Linked DNA regions of Methylorubrum populi. Each later gene encodes a partner of the first gene's protein in a complex. Links are inferred from orthologs where the notes say so. Each region holds a gene or a part of one and is shown in the gene's direction. Other genes may lie near its edges.

Region 1 (3,950 bases):
CGTGGATTTTCCCGCGGCCTGGACGCGGGTGAAGCGGCGGCTACGGGCGGAGCTTGGCGAGGACGTGTTCGCCAGCTGGTTCGCCCGCCTCGAGCTGGAAGATGTGCAGGGCGGCGTCGCTCGCCTCACGGTGCCGACCCGGTTCCTCAAGAGCTGGATCGAATCGCACTATCTCGATCGTGTGCTGACGACCTTCCGGGCCGAGGCCGACGACGTGAGTCGCATCGAGGTCGGCGTGCGCGGCCCGTCCGCAACGGCCCGCCCGAGTGCCGGCGCCCCGGCGAAGTCGAACCCGACCAGCGGTCCCCTGACGCGCCTTCACGCCATGGCGACACCGGCCGCCCTCCAGGGGCCCGGTCCTCTGGTCGAGACCGAGATCACGTCGCCCCGCGGCGATTCGGCCGCGGTCGACCTGAACGGTGCGCCGCTCGATGCACGGCTCACCTTCGCGAACTTCGTCGTGGGCCGGTCCAACGCGCTCGCCCACGCCGCGGCGGAGCGGATCGCCCGCAGCGACGGCGACGGTTCGCTCTATAATCCGCTCTATGTCCATGCAGGCGTCGGACTCGGTAAGACGCACCTGCTCCATGCCGCCGGCCACGCCGCCCGCGAGGCGGGACGACGGGTGATCTACCTCACCGCCGACCGCTTCATGTACGGCTTCGTCAACGCCTTGAAAACGCAGAGTGCGCTGGCCTTCAAGGAGCGCCTGCGGGCGATCGACCTGCTCATCCTCGACGACGTGCAGTTCATCCAGGGCAAGTCGATCCAGACCGAGTTCGGCCACACCCTCAACGCTCTGATCGATTCCGGACGTCAGGTCGTCGTCGCCTCCGACCGTCCGCCGACGGAGCTGGAGGCGCTCGACGAGCGCGTGCGCTCGCGCCTCGCCGGCGGCCTCGTCGTCGAGATCGGTGGGCTCGACGAGGGCCTGCGTGCCTCGATCCTCTCCGCACGGCTCGATGCCGTGCGGCAGAGCCACCCGAATTTCGAGGTTTCTCCCGCGGTCTCGGCCTACGTCGCCCGAGCGATCACCGCGAACGGCCGCGACCTCGAAGGCGCGGTGAACCGGCTCCTGGCCCATGCCACGCTGACCGGCGCTCCGGTCACCGTCGAGACCGCCGAGACCGCGATTCGCGACCTCGTGAAAAATCGTGAGCCCAAGCGGGTGAAGATCGAGGACATCCAGAAGCTGGTGGCCTCGCGCTACAACGTCTCGCGCTCCGATATCCTGTCCGAGCGCCGCACCGCCGCCGTGGTGAAGCCGCGCCAGATCGCGATGTATCTGTCGAAGGTGCTCACCCTGCGCTCTCTCCCCGAAATCGGCCGCCGCTTCGGCGGGCGCGATCACACCACCGTGCTGCACGCCGTGCGCAAGATCGAGAAGCAGATCGGCGAGGACGCCGTGCTCGGCGACGAGGTCGAGCTGCTCAAGCGCATGCTCCAGGATTGAGCGCCGAAGCCGAGGGCGGAGCCGGGTGCATCCCGGCTTCGCCCTCACGATTGCGGCCGACCGCATCTTCCGATGCCGGGGCTGGCCTTGCTCGGATCGAAGCACTCCTTCGGTCTTCGCCCCCGCGCGAGGCGGGACAGCGCGGACGGCGCCCTTGCCTTCGCGGGGGCGCTTCGCCAAGCTGCCGGGCCCGTTCCGCTACGGAGCGCTTCGCGAAACGCCCGGTCACCGACCAGCCCTCCGGCCGCGATGGCGGGAAGGGCGCTTCGAGGGAGAGGCTCCGTTATCCGGCCTGACCGATGGCGGACGGGCCGATTGTTCAAGAGACGACGGGTTTTCCGATGAGAGTCACAGTCGAGCGCGCGGCCCTCCTGAGATCGCTCGGCCACGTCCACCGGGTGGTGGAGCGGCGCAACACGATCCCGATCCTCTCCAACGTCCTTCTGCGCACCGGCGAGAACGGCCTGCAGCTGAAGGCGACCGATCTCGACATCGAGGTGACCGAGACCGTCGCCGCGGACGTGCTCGATGCCGGTGCCACCACCGTCCCGGCCCACGTCATCTACGACATCGTGCGCAAGCTGCCGGAGGGCGCGCAGGTCTCGCTGGAGACCTCCGGCGAGACGGGTCAGATGACGATCCGCTCCGGCCGCTCGCGCTTCGCCCTGGGCGCCCTGCCCGAGGGCGACTTCCCCGATCTCGCCGCGGGCGAGCTGCCGCATTCCTTCGCCATTCCCGCGGCCGAGTTGAAGCAGCTCATCGAGAAGACGCAATTCGCGATCTCGACGGAGGAGACGCGCTACTATCTCAACGGCATCTATTTCCACACCGTCGAGGTCGAGGGTTCGCTGAAGCTGCGCGCGGTGGCGACCGACGGGCACCGGCTCGCACGGGTCGAGACCGACGCGCCCGAGGGCAGCCGCGGCATGCCGGGTGTCATCGTGCCGCGCAAGGCGGTAGCCGAGATCCAGAAGCTCGTGGACGATGGCGGCGAGAGCGTGCAGGTCGAGCTGTCGCCGGCCAAGATTCGGCTGACCTTCGCCGGGGGCGTGACCCTGATCTCGAAGCTGATCGACGGCACCTTCCCCGACTACCAACGGGTGATTCCGACCGGCAACGACAAGCGCCTCACCGTGGAACGCGATGCCTTCGCCAAGGCGGTGGACCGCGTCTCGACGATTTCGTCCGAGCGGGGCCGCGCGGTGAAGCTCGCCATGGGCGACGGACGGCTCGCGCTCTCGGTGACGAACCCGGATGCCGGCTCGGCGACCGAGGAGCTCGATGTCGATTACGAGGCCTCCGCCCTCGATATCGGCTTCAATGCCCGCTACCTCCTCGATATCACCGCCCAGCTCCAGGGCGACACGGCGCTGTTCAAGCTCGCCGATCCCGGCTCGCCGACGCTGATCCAGGATCGCGACGGAGCGCCCGCCCTCTACGTTCTGATGCCGATGCGCGTGTGAGTCCGCTTCCGGCTCCGGCCGGATCGGATATATCGCTCGGATGGACACCCTGCCGGGAGGCACACGCCTCACCCGACTGATCGCCCGCGATTTCCGCAACCACACCGATCTCGATCTGGCCACGACGCGCCGCTTCGTGGCTTTGGTCGGCGAGAACGGCGCGGGAAAGACCAACATCCTCGAGGCCGTCTCGCTGTTCTGCCCCGGCCGCGGCCTGCGCCGGGCGGATCTCGCGACCATGGCGCGGGTCGGCGGGCCGGGCGGCTTCGCCGTCTCGGCCACACTGGAGACGGCGGAGGCCGAGCACCGGCTCGGCTCCGGCTACGAGCCGCCGGGCTATGACGGGCGTGGCAGCCGCGTCTGCCGTATCGATGGGGCGCCCGCCCCCTCCCCCGTCGCCTTTTCGGAATTCCTGCGGATCGTCTGGCTCACGCCGGATTTCGACGGGCTCTTCCGCGGCGCGGCCGGCGACCGTCGCCGCTTCCTCGACCGGCTGGTGTTGGCCGTCGATGCCGGCCACGGCGCCCGCGTCTCGGCGATGGAGCGGGCCCTGCGTTCGCGCAACCGCCTGCTTGACGAGCGGCCGGACGACGGCCGCTGGCTCGACGCGATCGAGCGCGAGGTGGCCGAACTCGGCGTCGCCGTGGCGCTGGCTCGCCGCGAGACCGTGGAGCGCCTCGACCGGCTGATCGCCGAGACGCGGGACGATGCCGCACCGTTCCCCTGGGCCTCCATCCGCTTGGAGGGCGATCTCGACGACCTCGTCGCGGTTTGGCCGGCACTGGAGGCGGAGGACCGCTTCCGCCGGTCGCTGATGCAGGGCCGCCATCGCGACCGGGCGGCGGGCCGCACCCTGATCGGGCCGCAGACCACCGACCTTCTGGTGCGCCACGGCCCCAAGGACGTGCCGGCGGCCACCGCCTCGACCGGCGAGCAGAAGGCGCTGCTGATCGGCCTCGTTCTGGCCCATGCCCGCCTCGTGCGGGCGATGAGCGGGCTCACCCCCCTCATTCTCCTCGATGAGGTCGCCGCCC
Region 2 (7,859 bases), 5.5 Mb from region 1 along the record:
CCCGCATCCGCGTCGATGACGAGGGCAAGCCCGATGTGGAGGACGACGACCGACCTGAGGCCGCCGTCGAGACCACCTATCGCCTCGGCGAAGTGCTGGCGGGGGCGGACCGGGTCGGCGCATCCTTCCTCGAGAGCCTGAGCGAGGCGAACGGCCTCAACATCGAGGGGATCGCTGTGGTGAAGGACCGGCTCTATGCCGGCCTTCGCGCGCCCTCGATCGCGGGGGAGGCCTTCCTCGTCGAGGCCGACCTCGATGCCCTGTTCGCCGAGGGGCACGGCCCCTATCAGGGAAAGCGGCGAACGATCCCGATCAAGGTCGGCAAGGACGCCGGGATCCGCGACCTTGCCGTCCTCGAAGACGGGCGCCTGCTGGTGCTCACCGGGCCGGCCCAGGAGCAGCCGAAGGTCGCCTACAAGCTCTTCCTGTTCGACCCGGCAAGGGGCGGCGATCCGCAGCTTCTCGGAGAGCTGGACGAGCTCGACGATGCCGAGCGCGCCGGCAAGCCGGAAGCCGTGACGGCGATCGGCCCGGACCGGGTGCTCGTCCTGTTCGACAGCCTCCGGAACGGTGGGCCGCGCGCCTACAAGCTGCCGGTCAAGCTCATGCCCGGGGAGTGACAGGCTCCAGGATGGGCGGCCTTCAGCGCAGGCGCAGCAGCCCGTCGCAGTCGAGATGCGCTTCGAGGTGATCGGCGAACCGGTCGAGCACCTCTTCGATGCCGGCCTCGTAGCGCGTCAGGCCCGGCGCGGCGCCGAGCCGGGCGAGCCAGGCGGCGCGCTGGCGGTCGTCGGCGAACAGGCCGTGGACATAGGTCCCGGCGACGAGCCCGTCGCGCGAGACCGCCCCGTCGACCCGGCCGTCGGCAAAGCGCAACAGGGGCCGGGCGGTGTCCGGTCCGTGCGTGTCGCCGACATGCATTTCATAGCCGGAGAACGGTTCGCTATCGGCGAGCGTCGTGCCGGTGACGGCGACGAGGCGCTTGGCGTCCGTCATCACCGTCTCGACGTCGAGCAGTCCGAGGCCCGGTCGCTCGCACGGCGCGCCCTCGATGCCCTGCGGGTCGGCGATGATGCGCCCGAGCATCTGGTAACCGCCGCAGAGCCCGAGCACCCGCCGGCCGCGGCGCAGATGCGCCCGGATGTCGATGTCCCAACCCTGCGCGCGGAGGCAGTCGAGATCGTCGATCGTGGTCTTCGAGCCCGGCAGCACGACGAGATCCGCCTCCGTTGGGACCGGCGTGCCCGGAGGCACGAAGACGACGCGGATGCCCGGCTCCTGCCGCAGGGGGTCGAGGTCGTCGAAATTGGCGATGTGGGGAAATCGCAGGACCGCGATCAGCGGTCCGCCGCCATCGCGTCGGGCCTGCGCGGAATCGAGCGCGACCGCGTCCTCCGGCGGCAAGCGGGCGGCGTCGGGAAAGAACGGCACGAGGCCGAACGGGGACCAGCCGGTGCGCGCGGCGATCAGCGCCATGCCGTCCGAGAACAGTGTCGGGTCGCCACGGAACCGGTTGACGATGAAGCCGCGGATCATCGCGGCATCCTCGGGCTCCAGCACTGCCTGGGTGCCGACGAGGCTGGCGATGACGCCGCCCCGGTCGATGTCGCCGACGAGCACCACCGGCGTCCCTGTCGCGCGGGCGAAGCCCATATTGGCGATGTCGCCCTTGCGAAGGTTCACCTCGGCCGGCGAGCCCGCGCCCTCCACGAGTACGATGTCGGCCTCCGAACGCAACCGCTCGAAGCTGTCGAGCACGGATGCCATCAGGCGCGGCTTCCACGCCTGATACTCGCGCGCCTTGGCGGTGCCGATCATGCGCCCCTGCACCACCACCTGCGCGCCGACATCGCTCTGGGGCTTGAGCAGCACCGGGTTCATGTGGACGGACGGCGCGACCCGCGCGGCGCGGGCCTGCAACGCCTGGGCCCGGCCGATCTCGCCGCCATCAGCAGTGACGGCGGCGTTGTTCGACATGTTCTGCGGCTTGAACGGGCGCACCGTCAGGCCGCGCCGGGTGAAGGCGCGGGCAAGGCCGGCCACCAGCAGCGACTTGCCGACATCGGACCCGGTCCCCTGGATCATCAGGGCGCGGGTCATCGGCGGTTCCTCGTGTCAGGCGCGGGCATGACGCTGCCATGGCACCGGCGCCGGGCCGCGTCGAGCCGGATCTAGAGCGCATTCCGACGAAGTGGTCACCGGTTCGTCGAAAGAAGGCGCGCCAAAACAATGAGCGAGAGACGCCGGCCTGATGCAATCAGGTCGGATACGGCTCTAGTCGAGGCGTTGTCCGAGTAGACTGGACTTGAGCCAGAGCAGCGCCCCCGCGGCATCGGGAACGGCGGCAACCTCCGGCAGGGCAGGGCGGGCGACGATCACGACGGGTAGACCGAGCCGCCGCGCGGCCTCGATCTTCGGATAGGTCGCCCCACCGCCGGAATTCTTGGTCACCAAAACCTCGATATCCGCCTCGCGCATGAGGCGGATCTCGTCCTCCAGCGTGAAGGGGCCGCGGGCACTGACCGCGACGAGGTTGGGCACCGGCAGCGCGTCACCGACCGGCTCGATGGTGCGCACGATGTAGGCGTGCTGCGGCGCGCGCGCGAAGGCGGACACTTCCTGCCGGCCGATGGTGAGGAACACCCGTCTCGGCGCGGGCCCGAGCGCCGCGACGCAGGCCGGGACGTCTTGAACCTCGCTCCAATCGTCACCGGGCTGCCGCTCCCAGGCCGGCCGGCGTACCGCGAGCAGCGGCACGCCGCCGGCCCGGCAGGCCGCGGCCGCATTGGCCGAGATCCGAGCGGCGAAAGGATGGGTCGCGTCGATCACCGCCCGGATGCCATTTTCGGCGATCCATCGGGCCAGCCCGTCGGCACCACCGAAACCGCCGACACGCATCGGCACCGGCTCGGGCCGCGGCGCGGCGGTGCGGCCGGCGAGCGAGAGCGTCACCGCGAAATCCGTCTCGCCGGCGAGCCGAGTGACGAGCGTGCTGGCCTCGGTCGTGCCGCCGAGCACGAGGACGCGGACCGCAGACCGATCGTGATTCGGCTTGGGATGGCGCGCGGGAGAACCCTGGTCGGCGGCCCCGGACATTCGTACAACCTGTCTCGCCCGCGAAAGCCCGGAAGGCCGGGCAAGGTTTTCGATGTGAGACCCTTCTGCCGCGATTGCCTGACGATGCAAGCCGAGGGCGCCCTGCGCTGCCGCGGCTGCGGCTCGCCGCGCCTGCTCGCCCACCCGGCCCGCGACGCCCTCAGCATCGCCCATGTCGATTGCGACGCCTTCTACGCGGCGATCGAGAAGCGTGACGACCCTTCCCTGGGGGACAGGCCGCTCATCATCGGCGGGGGCCGCCGCGGCGTCGTCTCCACCGCCTGCTACCTCGCGCGAATCTCCGGCGTGCGCTCGGCCATGCCGATGTTCGAGGCGCTCAAGCGCTGCCCCGATGCCACCGTGCTGCGCCCCGACATGGAGAAGTACGCCCGCGTCGGGCGCGAGGTGCGGGCGATGATGCTGGCGCTGACGCCGCTGGTCGAACCCGTCTCCATCGACGAGGCCTTCCTCGACCTCGCCGGCACCGAGCGGCTGCACGGCACGAGCCCGGCGCTGACGCTGGCCCGCTTCGCCGCGCGGGTCGAAGCGGAGATCGGCATCACCGTGTCGGTCGGGCTGTCCGCCAACAAGTTCCTGGCCAAGATCGCCTCCGACCTCGACAAGCCCCGCGGCTTCTCGATCATCGCCGGCGAGGAGGCCGCCGCCTTCCTCGCCGACAAGCCCGTCGGCATCCTGCCCGGCATCGGCGAGAGCGCCCGCAATCGCCTCGCCTCGCTCAACATCTATCGCGTCGGCGACGTGTTGCGGGCCGACCCGGCCCGGCTCCAGACCGCGCTCGGCCGCGAGGCGTCACGCCTGATCGACCTCGCGGCCGGCCGGGATCGGCGGCCAGTGCGTCCGAGCCGCGAGGCCAAGAGTGTCTCGGCTGAGACGACCTTCGCGACCGATCTCGCCCGGTTCGAGGATCTGCGGCCGATCCTGTGGCGATTGTGCGAGAAGGTCTCGGCGCGGCTGAAGCGGTCGGAGCTCGCCGCCGGCAGCGTCACGCTGAAGCTCAAGGATGCCCGGTTCCGGCTGCGCACCCGCACCCGCGGCGGCCTCAAGCCGACGCAGCTCGCGGACCGGCTGTTCCACGCGGGCGAGCCGATGCTACGGGCGGCCTGCGACGGCACCGCCTTCCGGCTGATCGGCATCGGCGGCAGCGATCTGTGCGGCGCGATCCACGCCGACCGCGGCGACCTCGCCGACCAGGGCATCGAGCGTGTCGCCCGCCGGGAGGCGGCGCTCGACCGGCTGCGCGAAAAATTCGGCAGCACCGCGATCCAGCGCGGTCTCGCCTTCACCGGAGAACCGGAACGGCGGCGGTCGTCGTAGGCAGGCGCCGCAGCCTCCGCCTCAGGTCTGCCCTGTCTCGACATGCGTCCGTCGCCGCTCGGGACTGAGGGAGCAAGAACGTCCGTCGATGACGGCTCGATCCAGTCGATCGAGTGGTCGGCCGCGTCCGCCGGCGCGCCTACCGCGCGGCCGGGTGCTACTTCCGGCAGGCCGCCTCGGCCTTCGCATCGGCCTTGGCGAGGTCGAGCCTCGTCAGGTTGCCGTCGATGGCGAAGTCCCCGTAATCGAGGTGCAGCCGTCCGCTCACCCCGTCCTCGTAGAGGTCGAAGGTGAGGGTGTAGATCGGCGTGCGCTCGCCCTCGCCGGGGGTGAAGTAGCTCAGTGTGACCGGCCAGCGCCGCATGCCGGCGTGGTCGCTCTCGCGCAGCGGCTTATCGCGCTCCGTGTCGGCGGCGGGTGACGCATTGGGGCGACCAATGATCGCCAGCGTGTCGTAGACCTTGCGCCCGTCGTCGGAGCCGTCGAACACCTTGGCCGCGACGGTGGTCTCGCCCGCCTTGGCCGCCTCGATCAGGCGCATCATGTGGTGGATCGGGAACAGCACCGTTCCCTCTGTCTGGAACTGGTCGCGCTTGGGCTCCTTCAGCTTCACCTTGAGGGCGTCGGCCGCCTCGGCCGTTCCGTCCACCGCCGGCGACGGTGCGTTGTTGAGGATGGTCGTGGTGCGGAAGCGGAAATTCCTGCCGTCGCCGTTCTCGAAGGTCGTGCTGCGCAGATCGGAGGTTCGGTCACCGGACTCGCCGGATTCGATCATCGTCACTTGGCGCGTCTGCATGGTGTAGCCGCGGCAGGCATCGCCCGAGAAATCGATGACGATGCGCCCGCGGACGCCCTCGACCGCCCGCGTGCCCGTCGAGCGCGCCAGCGACAGATCGTAGACCGCCCGATGATTGGTCAGCCGGATCGCGGACATATCCGGGACCGGAGCGGTCGGCCCCGCGGCGAGCGCGGAGCCGGGCAGGGCGGCGAGAAGGAACAGGGCCGGCGCGAGGCGCAGTCGCATGCGATCTCCCAAATCCGCTCAAGAGTGCTTGTCCACAGGCGTCGGGCCCGCAGATGACGATCGACACATAGTGATCACCCCGGCCCCGACAATCTTTTTCGGCGGCTGCCCAGGGAGGCACCGGCGCGCTCTCACGGCCTCTGCGGCCGCTCGAAAGGCCCGCCGCCGCAGCGCTCGGACGATCGAAGCATCCGGAAAAGAGCAATTTTACGCAATGCGTTGACGGATTTCTGCCGGCTGGATCGCGACGGCGCCGAAGCGGGTCCGGACCATCGATGCGAAAGTCGGATTGGCGGTGGAAACCGGCCTTTGAAACACGGTGACCCTTGCTCCGCGGCCGAGCTGTCTTGTAGTCTCCACAGCGTCGCCAACCGGAGTTTTGGCGTCTGTTAACCGACATGTGCAGGGCCGGATTGCGGGTCCTGGCGAGGTTTGCTGTCGCTCCGCGCGGCTATGGTGCCGCGCGGTCGGTCGGTTTTGCGTACAAAAGGACGTTTCGACGTGGAGGGGGCAATGACGGAAGCGGTCCCGAGCTGGACGGATGAACGCGTCGAGCTGCTTCGTCGCTTGTGGGATGATGGCTTGAGCGCCAGCCAGATCGCCCTCCAGATCGGCGGCGTCTCCCGTAACGCCGTCATCGGCAAGGTCCACCGTTTGGGTCTTGCCGGCCGCGTCAAACCGATCGGCCCGGCCTCGGCCCAGGGGCGGCGCAAGGATGATCTGGCCGCCGAAGTCGAGATCGCGTCGGTGGTGGTCGAGGAGCCGACGCTTCCCGAGCCGCCCGCAATCGTGGCGCACCGTCCCGCACCGGACTTTCCGCTGCCGCCCGCGCCCGCACCGGAGCCGGTGGCGCTCGCCGTCTCAGAGCGGGTCACCATCATGGACCTGCGCGACTCCATGTGCCGCTGGCCGATGGGCGATCCGACCTCACCGGAATTCCGCTTCTGCGGCGCCCGGGCAATCACGGGTCTGCCCTACTGCACCCAGCATGCGCAAGTCGCCTATCAGCCGGCGGCGGAGCGCAAGCGCGACCGCCGCGTCGCCGGCTTCCGCTGAGATCGCGTAGGTCGGCGCGGCTTCTGCGAGGACCGCGCCACTGTTTATCGGCCCGCGCGGGGAGACGGATCGACGGCCTTGAGGCCGTCGTCGCGCCGTGCTGGCCCGCCTGCAGGCGTTGCCGTCTTCAGGCGCGACGCGCCGCGATGGCGTCGGATGCCCTCATCGGTCATCGCCGGCCACATTATCCGGGTGAGCCGCCCGCGCGGGGCGAAATAAGGGTGCCCGTTCCGAGCGAGCGGACGCAGATCACTCCGCTCCCGCAAACATCTCGTCGAATGAATAGCCCGAGCCGCGCACGGTGCGGATCGGGTCGCTCTGGCGTGGGCGGTTGATCGCCTTGCGCAGGCGACCGACATGGACGTCGACCGTGCGCTCGTCGATGTAGACGTCGTGGCCCCAGACGCCGTCGAGCAATTGCTCCCGGGAGAAAACCCGGCCAGGGCTCTGCATCAGATATTCGAGCAGCTTGAATTCGGTCGGCCCGAGATGGATCTCGCGGCCCTGGCGGCGGATGCGATGGCTGACGCGGTCGAGCTCGATATCTCCGGCCACCAGCATGTCGGCGACGTGGGCGGGCTTAGCGCGGCGCAGCAGGGCGCGCACGCGCGCGAGCAGTTCCGGCACGGAGAATGGCTTGACGACATAGTCGTCGGCCCCCGTCGACAGGCCACGGACGCGGTCGGCTTCCTCGCCCCGTGCGGTCAGCATGATGACCGGCAGCCGCTCGGTCTCGCGCCGCGCCCGGATGCGCCGGCACAGCTCGATCCCCGAGAGCCCCGGCACCATCCAGTCGAGCAGGACGAGATCGGGCGTCATCTCGTGCAGGCGCAGATCCGCCTCGTCGCCGCGGACCGCGACATCGACCGCGAAGCCTTCCGCCTCGAGGTTGTAGCGCAGCAGCGTCGTCAGCGATTCCTCGTCCTCGACGATCAGGATGCGCGCACTCGTCATCGTCCGTCTTTCCATACTCGCGCCCGGCCGAGTCCCTCAAGTGACCCGCCGGAAGCGTCTGTCGGACGCCTCTCGCGTCCCGAGCGCCTTTCGGCGTCAGGCGCCGGGCGTCACCGTCGCATAGTTCGAAGCGTCGTTCTTGGGCCGCTCGCCGGCCGGCGTCTCACCGGTCACGAGGTACTCGATCGTCTCGGCGACGTTGGTGGTGTGGTCGCCGATGCGCTCCACATTCTTGGCGCAGAACAGGAGGTGCGTGCAGAACGAGATGTTGCGCGGATCCTCCATCATGTAAGTCAGGAGTTCGCGGAACAGCGAATTGTAAAGCGCGTCGATGGCGCTGTCGCGCTCCCACACCTCGCGAGCGGCGGTCACGTCGCGGCTGGCATAGGCGTCG
Region 3 (7,936 bases), 2.1 Mb from region 1 along the record:
TCAGTTTCGTGCCAGCATGGACCAGCCCAAGGCTTTGATCAGTCGGCGGCAGTGCCAGAAGATCGCCTGGGAGATCAATGCTGTAAGGTTCGATCGGCGCTTTCAGCCGACCGACATGGTCGCCACTGTGAATAACCGCGCCGAGATAAAGCCCCGTGATCACACCCGCATGGAGCCGGCAGATCAAGCTCTCCATCGGCCGATCGTCGCTACCCGGCAGGGGCTCATTCCGCGCCACGGCCACCGCAAAAGTCACACCGTCCCAGCGATCATTCGGCAGGCGCTCGAGCGCCACTTCGATTTCCGGGTTCGCAAGGGATGCCGGATGATCGACGAAGCCATCGATCCAGCGGACGAACCACGTGCCCTCCTGTGGGAGGCCCGACATCTTGAACGAGCGCGACGCCACACTGAGACCCACGGCACGAGTTGGTGCCGCAGGGTTGACGAAGGGTGCTTAAAATCCCGTGGAATTGACCGGTGCGAAAAAGGATATGGCGCAGGCGCGTGGCGGGGTGTGATGATGCCAGAGGGCGCTGTGGATAAGCTGCGGCGGACTGGCGCAAGGGCTCCACTGGCAGGCTTGGCCAGTCGCAGAATTATTGGAGCTGTCGCAGCATTTGCTGGAAGTGACACCCGCCGCCGACCAGCGCAGCCATGGAGGCGGAATGGTGCGGCTGGCGGAACGGGCGCCGGTTGGAGAGCGCGCCGCCCTTCAATTCGCCGGCAACAGATTGGATCATCGAGACTTCGAGCAGCTCGCGCGGGCCGAGCGGCGGCAGGATCGAGGGGAGGCGCGCGGCCAGCATCGACTTGCCGGCCCCGGGCGGACCGTTCATCAGCAGGTTGTGGCCGCCGGCGGCGGCGATCTCCAGGGCGCGCTTGGCGCCCTCCTGCCCCTTGATGTCGCGCAGATCCGGCATCGGGCCGGCGGGCGCGGCCACCGCGGGCCGGGGCCGGGCCATCACCTGGCTGCCCTTGAAGTGGTTGGCGAGCTGGATCAGCGAGCGGGGCGCCAGCACGTCCATGTCGCCCGCGGCCCAGGCCGCCTCCGGCCCGGTCGCGACGGGACAGATCAGGCCGAGGCCCCGGCCGTTCGCCGCCATCGCCGCGGGCAGCACCCCGGCCACCGCGGTGATCGAGCCGTCGAGCGCCATTTCACCGAGCACGCAGTAGCCGCCGAGCGCATCCGCCGGCAGCGCGCCGATGGCCCCCATCACCGCGAGCGCGATCGGCAGATCGTAGTGCGAGCCTTCCTTGGGCAGGTCGGCCGGGGCGAGATTGCAGGTGATCCGCTTGGCCGGCAGGGCCAGACCCGAGGCGATCAGCGCCGAGCGCACCCGCTCGCGCGATTCCGCCACCGCCTTGTCCGGCAGGCCGACGAGGGTGAAGGCGACCGCGCCGGCTGCGATCTGCACCTGCACGTCGACGGCGCGCGCCTCGATCCCCTCGAAGGCGACGGTGGCGACGCGCGTGACCATGTGCCGGTGCAAGCTCCGAACCCAGAGGTTGCAGACTAGGCGGCACCTCGCGCGCTGGCAATTGCAAGCGCGGCCGTGCAGGCCGCTGGAACCGGCCTCTCGCCCTTGCGCGGTGATCGCCCATTCAAGGGGAAGTGCTGCGCTGGTACGGTCGAGGCGACAGGAACCACCGGTGACATAGATCGTTCGCCGGATACCAATCTGCCGAAGGAGCCTTTCATGTTCGTCCGCCCGCTCGCCGCCGCCGCGCTCGGTCTCGCCCTGCTCGCCGGCCCGGCGCTCGCCGACCAGAAGCTGCCGCCCGAGCAGCAGACCAAGGTCGAGGACATCCTGAAGAAGGAGGGCTTCACCAAGTGGAAGGAGATCGAACTCGACGACGGCATGATCGAGGTGGACGACGCCATCGACGCCAACGGCAAGCAGTTCGATCTCAAGCTCGATCCGAAGACGATGGAGATCGTGAAGCGCAAGGCCGAGTGAGGCCGCGGCTCCGGGGCGTCCTCCGCCCCGGAGCTACTTCACCCGGGCGAAGTACGGCCCGCTCTCGGCCACGCCCTCGCCGTCGGGCTTGAGGCCCTGCCAGCGGGTGCCTAGCCGGCTCCCCTTCACCAGGGTGAACAGCGGCTGACCGACCTTGTAGACCGCCACCCCATACCGGTTGACGGTGCTGCCGTCGCCGTAGCGGTCGAACGCCACCGCGAGCCCCGGCCCGTCGCGGCGGGTTCGGCACCGGATCGTCTCGTCGCTCTGGAAACCCCGCACCCGGAGGACGCAGCCGTCGCGGACATCCGGGGGCAGCAGCACGAGGTCGTAGGTCACGACGATGCCCGTGCCTCCGGCCGTCCGCCCGGCGGCGTGCTCGTAGCGGTAGCGGCCCTGCCAATCCTTGGGCGCGCCCTCCTGAGCCGGCTCCTGCGCCGGGGCGGCGGTCGATGAGCCCGCGAGCAGCGCGAGGACGGCAAAACGCAGCGGGATCGTCCGCATGGCCCCTCCCTTATCTTCGGAGGAAGCATGGCCGGGCGGGTGGAACGAGGCAACCTGCTTGTGTCCCGCTTGCATCCCGCCGCGCGGGCCGTCATATACGGCGCGGGAGGTTGGCGAGGGACGTTTCACTCGCCAACCGGGTCAGGTCCGGAAGGAAGCAGCCCTAACGAGACCGAGCGGGTCTTTGTCCAGCCTCCCACCTTCGCCGCCCGCGGGCCGGGCGGCCAGCCTTCCCCAAAAAGTCCGAACGGCGGCATGGACGAGACGCACGGCACGTTCCCCGACGAGCCGGGCCTGCCCGGCATGCCCGCCGCGGCGTCCGCCCCGGCCGCGACGCCCTACCGGGTGCTGGCGCGCAAGTACCGCCCCCAGACCTTCGACGACCTGATCGGCCAGGGCGCCATGGTGCGCACGCTGGCCAATGCATTCGCGGCCAACCGCATCCCGCAGGCCTGGATGCTCACGGGCGTGCGCGGCGTCGGCAAGACCACCACCGCCCGCATCCTCGCCCGCGGCCTCAACTATCTTCGCACCGGCCAGCCCGATACCGGCCCCACCGTGTCGATGCCGGGCCTCGGGGTCCACTGCCAGGCGATCATGGAATCCCGGCACATGGACGTGCTGGAGATGGATGCTGCCTCGCATACCGGCATCGACGACGTGCGCGGCATCATCGACGGCATCCGCTACGCGCCGGTCTCGGCCCGCTACAAGGTCTACATCGTCGACGAGGTCCACATGCTCTCGGAGAAGGCGTTCAACGCCTTCCTGAAGACGCTGGAGGAGCCGCCGCCCCACGCCAAGTTCGTGTTCGCGACCACCGAGATCCGCAAGGTTCCGGTGACGATCCTGTCGCGCTGCCAGCGCTTCGACCTGCGCCGGGTCGAGGCCGACGTGCTCTCCGCCCATCTCAAGAAGATCTGCGCCGCGGAAGGCGTCGAGGCCGAGGACGAGGCCCTGGCCGCCGTCACCCGCGCGGCGGAAGGTTCGGTGCGCGACGCGCTCTCGCTGCTCGATCAGGCGATCGCCCACGGCGCGGGCGCGGTGACGGCCTCGGGCGTGCGCGACATGCTGGGCCTCGCCGACCGTTCGCGCATCGTCGATCTGTTCGAGGCGGCGATGCGCGGCGACGTGCCCGCCGCCTTCGCCGAGATCCGCGCGCAATACGATGCCGGCGCCGACCCGGCGGTGGTGCTGTCGGATCTTGCCGGCTTCACCCATCTCGTCACCCGCCTCAAGCTGGTGCCGGGTGCCGAGGCCGATCCCACCTTGAGCGAGGCGGAGCGGGTGCGCGGCGCCCAGTTCGCCGTGCGGCTGCCGGTGCGGGCGCTGTCGCGGGCGTGGCAGATCCTGCTCAAGGCACTGCCCGAGGTGCAGGCCGCGCCCCGGCCGCTCGCGGCGGCGGAGATGGCGATCGTGCGGCTCGCCTACGCCGCCGACCTTCCGACTCCTGATGAGGCGCTGCGCCAGCTCCGCACCGATATCGCCGGCTCCGAGGGCGGTGGCGGCCGCCCGAGCCTCGGGCGCGACGGCGGGGGTGGAACCGTCTCGCACGGCTCGGCGGCCCTGCAGATGATGCCGCCCGCTCCGCAGCCGTCGCCGCGTCCGGCCCTGGCTGCTGTCCCCATCACGTCCGCCGCGACCGAGGCCGCGCCGCGTCCGGCCCCCGCGGCGCCCGCCGGCCCGCGGCTCGGTCGCTTCGAGGACGTCGTCGCGCAGGCCGAGGCCGCCCGCGACATCGCCCTGAAGGTGGCGCTGGAGCGCGACGTGCATCTCGTGCGCTTCGAGGAAGGACGGATCGAGTTCCGCCTCGCTCCAGGCGGGCGGCAGAGCCTTCCGACCGATCTCGCCCGCGCCTTGGATGCCTGGACCGGGCGGCGCTGGCTCGTCGCGCTCTCCAAGGAAGAGGGTGCGCCGACGCTGGCGGAGAATTTGCGCGCGGCCGAGCAGACCCGCCACCAGAACGCCGCCGCGCACCCGCTCGTGCGCGAGGTTCTGTCACGCTTCCCCGGCGCTCAGATCGTCGATGTCCGCGACAAGGCGCCGGAGGGCGATGCCGCCGAGGCCGGGGCGGACGGCATCGGACCGGCCGCTCCGCCGCCCGAGGAAGCGGAAGACGACGATGCCTGAGGTCGATGCCTCAGGACGACACCTGAGGCGGCCCCTGGCAGGCGCAGACCGACGCGCCTAAGTGCGGCAGGCGAACCTTTTCTCGACCGGAACCGGAGCTGACCCACCATGCGCGACCTCATGGGCATCATGAAGCAGGCCCAGGCCATGCAGGAAAAGATGGCCTCGCTCCAATCCGAACTCGATTCCGTGGAGGTCTCGGGCGCCTCCGGCGGCGGCGCCGTGAGCGTGCGGATGACGGCCAAGGGCCAGGTGCTCGGCGTTTCGATCGACCCGAGCCTGATGGTCGCCGACGAGCGGGAAATCCTGGAAGATCTGATCGTGGCCGCCTGCAACGACGCCCGCGGCAAGGCTGAGACGACGGCGCAGGAGAAGATGGCGGAGTTGACCAAGGGTCTGCCGCTTCCGCCCGGCATGAAATTGCCGTTCTGAGTGTCTCTCGCGAAACTGCCGCGGCATCCTTCGGTTCAAGGACGAGTCCAGCGAAAGTTTGACGCGGATGTTTACGCTGACAGCCGATCTCTGCCGCGAGAAGTACGATCCTCTCAGCTTGCGGCGGAGCGGGAAGAACCTCACAAGTATCGACAAGCCGGCTAAAAAGTTGGACTGACAGTTTATCTAATCACTCCCGCGTCGTTTTATCGCACCTGATGAAGAGGTTGGTCGCGGGGACCCCTATATCGCAATGGATCGTTCGCGAAATCAATGACATAGCCCGATTGCCCGACGCAGCGTCAGGAGCGTTTCGATCCCAAAGATTTGAATACCACCGCTCTCGCGATCCACAACCTTAAATTTTGTTAAGGCAGCTACTTCGACGAGAAGACAAGATCCACGAGCCGGGTCCGACGCGGCCCCCCTAGCGAGGCTCGGCGGTTCCGCCGGCCTCTTTCCGATCAGAGCCGGCGGAACCACCGCCGCGACCGGAGAGATGCTGTGCCAAGCTTGCTGTCGGCGACTTTGATCACCGCCTGCGCCTTACTCACGACTTTTCTGGGCGCAAACCTCTGGGCCCTGCGCATGGCAACAGCGATGACCGCCGCGGACGAAGAGGGTCACACCCGATCCGGCTGATCCCTTCCGGGCGGCTTAAGCCGAGAGGCGCAGCGGCGTGGCCTCCAGCCTCGCATCGAGCATACCGTCCTCGCCGTGGCGCGCCACCACCACCTGCCGCACGCCCGTGGCCTTGGCGAGACGGTAGAGAGAGACGAGGGCCGGGTCGTCGATCGCCGCATCCGAGGCGATGACGATCGAGTCCATGCAGGGTCCGACCGCGGGGATCAGTTCGGCCGCATCCCGCCCGCTCTCGGCCTCGAGGCGGCAGAGCACCCAATCGTAGCTCTGCGAAAGAGCGTTGAGGCCGATGGCGAGGCCCTGCGGCTCCTCCACCAGAACCTCGAGCGGGGCCACACCGCGCTTGACTGCGTGGAGGCGTGAACCGCGCACCGGCTGGATCACGTCGAGGAAGTCGGCTTCGCCCGCCACGAGATCAGTCAGCCCCGGCTCGGACGGATCGGGGAGCCCGCCATCGGCTTCGGCACTGGCCTCACCATTGACATCGACCAGGAGCGTCTGACGAAGCGGACCGAGCACGCGGGCGAGTTCCGAGGCGAGACCGGGCTTCCCGCCGGCAGGTGGGGACTCGACCACGAGCACGCAGCCGCCCTTCTGCCGTCCCTCGGATTGCAGCCGGCCCGCACCGCCCTCCAATCGGGCGATCAATCCGTCCAGATCGGTCGAGGAGGCCGCGGATTTCGCGGGGACGGTGAGCCCGCTCCTGCCCGCTCTCGCGGCATCCCCCCGGCTCGCGCTCTCCGCTCCGATCGGCGCCGTGCTGGCGAAGACCGGGTGCTGCACCGTCGCCGTCGCCCGCAGGGAGTTGGCGAAGGCGAGCGCCGGGGCGAAGCGCTCGGTCGCGGAGGCTGGATAGGCGCCGCCATAGACAGGCTCGTAGGCGGGACGGCGGCGGGACGGCGGCTCGGGCTCGGGGTAGAAATCGCGCACACGATCGCCCGTCGCGCCGGCGAGGACGGGCTCGCCCTCGTCCCCAGTGCGGCCCCCGTCCGGCTCGGGCGGCGCAACGAGGAGGTGGCGGCCGACGACCGCCGCGCTCGCCAGCAGGAAGGCCAGCACCGTCGCGAACGCGATGATCGGGATCTTCTTGGGGAAGGACGGCAGGTCGGGCACGACCGCGCGGGACACCACGCGGGCATTGGCCGGGCTCGCATTCTCGGCGTCGCGCGCCGCCGCCTCGCGGTAGCGGGCGAGGTACGATTCGAGCTGCTCGCGCTGGGACTTGGCCTCACGCTCCAGCGCCCGCAGCTCGACCTCGCTGCTGTTGCCCTTGGCGACCACGTCCTGCTGGCCCTCGACCGCCGCACGCAGGGACTCGACCCGGGCGCCCGCGATCTTGGCGTCGTTCTCGAGGGTGCGCACCACCCGCTCGGCGGCGGCCTTGATCTGGTTCTCGAGGTCCTGGACTTGGGCGGTCAGTTCCTTGATGCGGGGATGGGCCGGCAGCAGCGTGCGCGATTCGAGGGCGAGCTGCGCGCGCATCGCCATGCGGCTCTCGACCGTGCGCCGGATCAGCTCGTTGTTGGCGACATCCGGGATCTCGAAGGCGCGGCCCTCCTTGATCATGTCCTTCAGGAGCTTGGCACGGGCGTTGAGGTCCGCCTGGATCGTGCGCGCCTGCGAGAGCTGGCTCGACAGTTCGGACAGCTGCTGCGACGAGAGCGGCTGCGCGGCGGCGCTGCTGCCGGTGCCGATCAGGCCGTGCTTGGCCCGGAAGGCCTCGACCTTCGCCTCGGCCTCGGCCACGCGGGCGCGCAGCGTCGCGATGTTGTTGCCGAGCCAGGTCGAGGCGTAGCGCGCGGTGTCGACGGAGGCCGCCTCGAGCGAGGCGAGGTAGAGGTCGGCCACCGTGTTGGCGCCCCGCGCGGCGAGTTCGGGATCGCGCGAGCGAAACTCGACGGCGAGGATGCGCGACTTGCCGACCGGATAGACCAGCAGGTGGTCGAGATAGGTGTCGAGGATGCGGTCCTCGGATGCCCGCTCCATCGGCGCCGAGACGAGCCCGAGCATCATCAATGTGCGCCGGATCGCCGAGGTCCCCTCGGCCTCCGGATCGAATTCAGGGTTGCCGACGAGCTTCAGGCTGCGGATCGCCTCGCGGGCGAGATCGCGCGACATCGCCACCTGCACCTGGCTCGCGACCGCCTGTTCGTCGATCGGCTGGGGCTGATCCGTCCGCTCGGCGGCGGTGCGGGCGAAGGCGGGATCACGGCTCTCCAGCAGGACCTTGGCCTCGCCGGTATAGCGCGGGGTCACCACCTGCACGA

Evidence for each region.
Region 2: the proteins of dnaN (region 1) and MPPM_RS25725 are in contact, whole or in part, in a solved structure (PDB 1OK7), measured with the Escherichia coli proteins. The link is inferred for Methylorubrum populi from one-to-one orthologs.
Region 3: the proteins of dnaN (region 1) and MPPM_RS09505 are in contact, whole or in part, in a cryo-EM structure (PDB 8GIZ), measured with the Escherichia coli proteins. The link is inferred for Methylorubrum populi from one-to-one orthologs.

Annotation. Positions count from the first base shown.
Region 1 is NZ_AP014809.1:154-4,103, forward strand. What follows is about bases 972-3,855. They hold dnaN (DNA polymerase III subunit beta), read left to right. Parts: upstream 972-1,794; coding sequence 1,795-2,916; downstream 2,917-3,855. Other genes in these bases: dnaA (chromosomal replication initiator protein DnaA), read left to right, coding at 972-1,453; recF (DNA replication/repair protein RecF), read left to right, coding at 2,957-3,855. Also shown: more of dnaA, read left to right, coding at 1-971; more of recF, read left to right, coding at 3,856-3,950. UniProt on the Escherichia coli protein: Confers DNA tethering and processivity to DNA polymerases and other proteins. Acts as a clamp, forming a ring around DNA (a reaction catalyzed by the clamp-loading complex) which diffuses in an ATP-independent manner freely and bidirectionally along dsDNA.
Region 2 is NZ_AP014809.1:5,517,912-5,525,770, reverse strand. The notes cover bases 2,493-5,290. They hold MPPM_RS25725 (DNA polymerase IV), read left to right. Parts: upstream 2,493-3,150; coding sequence 3,151-4,431; downstream 4,432-5,290. Other genes in these bases: MPPM_RS25720 (cell envelope integrity EipB family protein), read right to left, coding at 4,589-5,290; MPPM_RS25730 (cobalt-precorrin-6A reductase), read right to left, coding at 2,493-3,096. Also shown: MPPM_RS25740 (DUF3616 domain-containing protein), read left to right, coding at 1-620; MPPM_RS25735 (cobyric acid synthase), read right to left, coding at 643-2,100; more of MPPM_RS25730, read right to left, coding at 2,275-2,492; more of MPPM_RS25720, read right to left, coding at 5,291-5,455; MPPM_RS25715 (GcrA family cell cycle regulator), read left to right, coding at 5,969-6,511; phosphate regulon transcriptional regulator PhoB, read right to left, coding at 6,761-7,465; phosphate signaling complex protein PhoU, read right to left, coding at 7,562-7,859. UniProt on the Escherichia coli protein: Poorly processive, error-prone DNA polymerase involved in translesion repair and untargeted mutagenesis. Copies undamaged DNA at stalled replication forks, which arise in vivo from mismatched or misaligned primer ends.
Region 3 is NZ_AP014809.1:2,059,931-2,067,866, reverse strand. What follows is about bases 2,283-5,157. They hold MPPM_RS09505 (DNA polymerase III subunit gamma/tau), read left to right. Parts: upstream 2,283-2,720; coding sequence 2,721-4,595; downstream 4,596-5,157. Other genes in these bases: MPPM_RS09500 (YbaB/EbfC family nucleoid-associated protein), read left to right, coding at 4,704-5,027; MPPM_RS09515 (DUF5991 domain-containing protein), read right to left, coding at 2,283-2,465. Also shown: MPPM_RS09530 (hypothetical protein), read right to left, coding at 1-421; MPPM_RS09520 (PepSY domain-containing protein), read left to right, coding at 1,701-1,961; more of MPPM_RS09515, read right to left, coding at 1,995-2,282; MPPM_RS09495 (GumC family protein), read right to left, coding at 5,685-7,936. UniProt on the Escherichia coli protein: Part of the beta sliding clamp loading complex, which hydrolyzes ATP to load the beta clamp onto primed DNA to form the DNA replication pre-initiation complex.